Regions from separate parts of the Levilactobacillus sp. genome, predicted to be linked through region 2. Evidence: predicted binding sites of a transcription regulator. Region 2 holds the regulator's gene; the other holds the start of a gene.
The links. Region 2 encodes LexA, which represses DNA repair genes until DNA is damaged. Its sites were predicted from a motif close to CNAACANNTGTTNG; they were not measured.
Positions count from the first base shown of each region.

Region 1: LKH74_RS07200 (ATP-dependent DNA helicase) is a predicted target of LexA. The motif match lies at 1,216-1,229, and genes of this name have one in related genera.

Region 1 covers NZ_JALCJA010000004.1:59,366-61,763, forward strand. Annotated here, with positions in the region: gene LKH74_RS07200 (ATP-dependent DNA helicase) at 1-1,163, opposite strand, end outside; gene LKH74_RS07205 (PTS sugar transporter) at 1,316-1,585, shown strand; gene LKH74_RS07210 (hypothetical protein) at 1,879-2,082, shown strand; gene LKH74_RS07215 (hypothetical protein) at 2,133-2,398, opposite strand, start outside.
Region 2 covers NZ_JALCJA010000001.1:384,489-386,886, reverse strand. Annotated here, with positions in the region: gene LKH74_RS01855 (hypothetical protein) at 1-156, opposite strand, end outside; gene LKH74_RS01850 (nucleoside 2-deoxyribosyltransferase) at 398-838, shown strand; gene lexA (transcriptional repressor LexA) at 1,316-1,945, opposite strand; gene LKH74_RS01840 (DUF896 domain-containing protein) at 2,140-2,388, shown strand.

The DNA of each region.
Region 1 (2,398 bases), on a different contig from region 2:
ATATCGCGCGAGCGGCTGACCAGGTTGTGGGCCTCGTCGATCAAGAAGAAATTATCGGGGTCCTCGGTTGCAAAGAATCGTTGCAGGTGGACTTGCGGGTCGAACAGGTAGTTGTAGTCGCCAATAATGACGTCACAAAAAAGGCTGGCATCCAGTTGAAATTCAAACGGGTCCAGGGTGTGTTTGCGCGCATAGTCTTCGATGACTGGGCGGGTGAGTTGGTCGTTATGTTGAATTAAGTCCAGCAACGCCGGCTTCAAGCGGTCGTAGTATCCCAACATGTAGGGGTTCTCCTCGGGTGTCAGGTCGGCTTCTTCGGGAAACATGATCTTGTCCTTGGCTGTCAAGGTGATGCTTTTGAGCCGCAACCCCTGGCTAGCCATCAGACTGACGGCTTCTTCGGCGACCCGCCGTGTGCTTTGCTTGGCCGTTAAATAAAAAATGCGTTGAATCACGCCTTCGCCAATCGCCTTGATGCTGGGAAACAGGGTGGAGATGGTCTTCCCGGTACCGGTGGGGGCCTCGGCGAAGAGCCGTTTGCTGGTTAAAATCGTCTTGTACACGGCGACGGCCAGCTCGCGTTGCCCCGGACGATAGGCGCCGAAGGGAAAGCTAAGCGCTTGAATAGTGGGGTCACGCCGAGCGCGCAGGTCCGCCCGAAATTTCAGCCAAGTCACATATTCCGTGATGACTTGCTCAAAGAAGTCCTGGGCTTCTGCACGGGTGATGACTTGGTCGGTCTGCGTTGTGGTCTCCGTGTTGGTCTGGAAGTAGGTCAACGTCAACGTGACCTGGTCCAAGTCGGTTTCTTTGTTCATTAATAGGTAAGCATAGATCTTAACCTGGGCCCAATACAGCGTCAGTGTGTTGTCACTGAGCTGGTCAAATACCGTTTCCGACGTCTTGATTTCCTCAATGCTGGCAGCCTGTTCGGTCAGGGTCACGCCATCGGCTCGGCCGTGAAGCAGGTAGTCGTCGCCGTTTAAGTTCAGTTCCTTATCTAAGTAGTATTCCTTTTGGTAATTTTCACCGCGCTGTTTTTGCAGGCGACGGTGGATCTGAGCGCCGAGAAGCGCCGTGTTCTGGCTGCCTGAGGTGGCACTAAGGTCACCGGTACGCAGGGTGAACTCCACCAGCTCACGCACCCCTAATTTGATTGGCATCCGGCCATCGCCTCCATTTCTGGCAATATCATACCACACTTTCCGCCGAGTTTGAACGCGTGTTCGCGAAAGATATTTTTCTTGTGAAAAAGTTCTAAAAGGATTGGCAATTGTTGTGTAATCGCTTACAATAGGATGCAGAGGTGATTAAGATGAAGACAATCGGATTTCCATTATACCAAGAAACACCCACGCTCCAAGATGACGGGGCGGCCCTGCAACGGATTTGCCAGCGCTATTCTGGGACGGCCACGATTCGGGTCAACGCAAACGTTGAGCTGAATCCGCGGTTAGCCCAGGAAGTGGCGCAGCTTTCCCAGTATGGTGGCGATTTTGTTCAGGTCGTTGCGGACGGCCCGGACGAGGCTCAGTTGGCGGCCGCCATTCATCAGCAGCTGGCCAAAGATAAGTATTGTTATTAACAAGCAAAAAAGTTACGCCACAGGACCTGGACTGGTCGCCTGACCGTTCGCTAGTGCCTGGATTAGGCGGTTCTTAAAATAACTGAATGTCGATTCCGCCCTTAAGTGGTGAATCGCTAATCTCAACGCGCCTGGGGGCAACCCCCCAGGCTTTTTGGCGTCCCCTGACATAGCTGAAACGTGCGCCAACGGGCAGCTGGTCAATTTTCATTGGCAATCGTGCCACAGCTGACCGCCACTTGACGACCGGCAGCCGATTCGCTAAGCTCAAAGCAGACGAGGGAGGAATCGGTATGGACGAAGCACAAGTGGCGCGGCTCTGTGAGATTGCGCCCAAGTATGGCCTGCACCTGGAACATCAGGGTTTGATAATTACCAAAATAAACGATCAAGCCACGACGTTCGATACCGCAAGCTATATGCCTGATCAATTTATTGACCTCTTATCTAAAATCATTGCGACGAATATGAAGGCAGATCTGTGGCAATGGCAATAAAAAATTAGCGCCGTCCCCCGGGGGTCACGACGCTAATTTTATAGACATTTTTATTCCTCTTCCCAACGGTCGAATTCGTTGGGGTGGCTACTGAGGTAGCTCATGGCTTCTTGCGCCAAGGCCTTGCTAGCAGCGGTAAAGTCGTGGGGCGCATTGGCTTCATCGGCGTCGGCTTCATCGTGTAAGAACCCTTCCGCCAGGTCCAAATACTTGGTCCGGCGGCCGGCACCGTCGTCCTTGAACAAGTCATCTAATCCGTTGAGATCGGTCTTGGCCGCAGCCGCGACCTTTTCAGCTAAATTGGGTTGTTTCCCTA
Region 2 (2,398 bases):
GGGCAGTTTCCAAATGGCGCCGGCCGTGACTAAAATTGTGAGCACCAAAACAATCAACGGGCCCCGCCGTGATTCTCCCCGTCGCCCAGCGTTGATCACCGAGAAAAACGTGATAACAATGAAAATAGCACCCAAAATCGCAATTCCTAAGAACATGTTAACCCCTCCGCATGATAAGTTAAGCTAAGTATAGCATGAATATTATAGCAACCGTTAGGAAGTGATAAGGGTTCGCGAAAAAACGTGAAACAATTGGCAAATTCGAATATTTTATTTTTGTAGTGCGTGAAAACGGCTTCTCGGGGAATTATAACCGAATATTAATCAAAAACCTATCGCATAGAGTTAATGTTTCCGGTATAATAAGGACATTCAAGAGAGAAATGAGGAGATTCGATTGACTAACGTGTACTTAGCAGGACCCTTCTTCAGTGATGAACAGATTTCCCGGATTGAACGGGCAGAAAAGGCCTTGGCTGCCAATCCCCGGGTGGGCAACGTCTTTAGCCCCCGATTGAACGAAATTCATGACCTGGAAATGGGGACGCCCAAATGGGCAACGGAAACCTTCCAAATGGATGTTCACCAGATTGACCAGGCGGATGTCGTCGTTGCCCTAGTCGACTTCGTGGACGACCAGGTGGATTCGGGGACGGCCTTTGAAATTGGGTACGCCTTTCACAGTAAGAAGCCAATCGTGGTCTTGCACGAGAAGGATACGATCTTAAACCTGATGTTGGCAGAGGGGCTCCACGCCTACTTACGCGAAGCCGAAGCCTTGGCCGCTTACGACTTTTCAACCTTGCCAGAAAGCCATTATCACGGCGAAGTCATCTAGCAATCGGTGGATTGGTTAAATCAGTGCCTGCGTCAGCCAGGGTTCCGCCTGCTCTGGGGAACACCTCCAGCCTGAGGAACGGTCTTCCGGTTCGCTTGAAAGCCTGGCAAAACCGGCCAGTCTTTCAAGTCGTCCCACGCTGTAACCTGGCAAACAACGCCAGGTAACACCGTCGACACAGCTGGCTCCACCCTGGCCCTGGCTGTCTCCGGCGAGATAATGCCTATCAGTCCCGCGGTGTTGACAAGAAAATAATTGAGCAGCTAACTGCTAACAAGGGGTTAGTCGGTTATTAGTGGTCAGCACCTTTGGCGAACGGTAGGTGGCCAGTTTTGGTTATTGCAGTCGTCAACAACTAGTCTTAACGCGAAATCGCATGACGGCAATCTTTCTAGCCGATTGCTGCCAGTCAATCTTCAGTCACTAAAAAAGCCAGTCCTCAAATCGAGAGCTGGCTTTAACTTAAGTATGCAGAGTCTAGTGGACATCGTCGCGGAATAAGCCGACGACTTTACCCAAGATGCTGACGTGATTCAAGATGATTGGCGCCATGGTGTCATTTTCTGGTTGGAGCCGGTAGTGATCGGCTTCTTTGAAGAACCGTTTGCAGGTCGCTTCGTTTTCTTCGGTCATGGCAATGACGACATCGCCGTTATCGGCGGATTGTTGCCGGCGGACGATGACTTGGTCACCATTTAAGATGCCGATATTGATCATACTTTCGCCGCGAATCGTGAGCATGAAGAGTTGATCGTCATCGTTTTCGAATTCAGGTGGCACAGGGAAGTAATCTGTGGCTTCCTGAACGGCGAGAATCGGTTCGCCGGCCGTGACGGTCCCCAAGACGGGAATCTTGGTCTGTTCTTCGTGGACGCCCAGTTCTTCCAGTCCTGCCGGCGTGACTTCCAGCGCCCGGGGTTTCGTGGGGTCCTTGACCAGCAGGCCTTTCTTTTCCAGGCGGGCGATGTGACCGTGGACCGTTGAAGTTGAGGAAAGCGCCACGGCTTCCCCGATTTCACGGACAGTCGGGGGATACCCTTTTTCGTTGACCCGTTCCCAAATGAAGCGGAGAACGGCGATTTGTTTGTTCTCAGAAGCCTTACTCATTTTTTCTGCCACCTCGTTCGTCATTCGTAGTTTTGTTTAGTGCAATTGTAGCATAGGTACCGAACGTTTTCAAACAGATGTTCGGTTAAATTGGTTGAAATTTGAAAATAACCCTGATATGATAGGTGTCGACTTGAATTTTTAAGGAAACTTCGATAACTAAACCCAAAATTTTTTCTCAAGGAGGACTGTTCATGGCAGAACCAACAATGGACACGTTATTAACGCGCATCAATGAACTTGCACACAAAAATAAGGCGGAAGGCTTAACGCCCGAGGAAAAGACGGAACGTGCCGGCTTGCGGCAACAATACCTAAAGCTCTTCCGGGCGAGCTTCAAGAGCCAAGTCGAGATGTTGCAGGTCTACGACAAAAATGGTAAGGAAGTCACCCCGGAAAAGGTCCGGCAGATTCAACGCGACAAAGGCTTACGGGACGATTAAGGCGTACTGG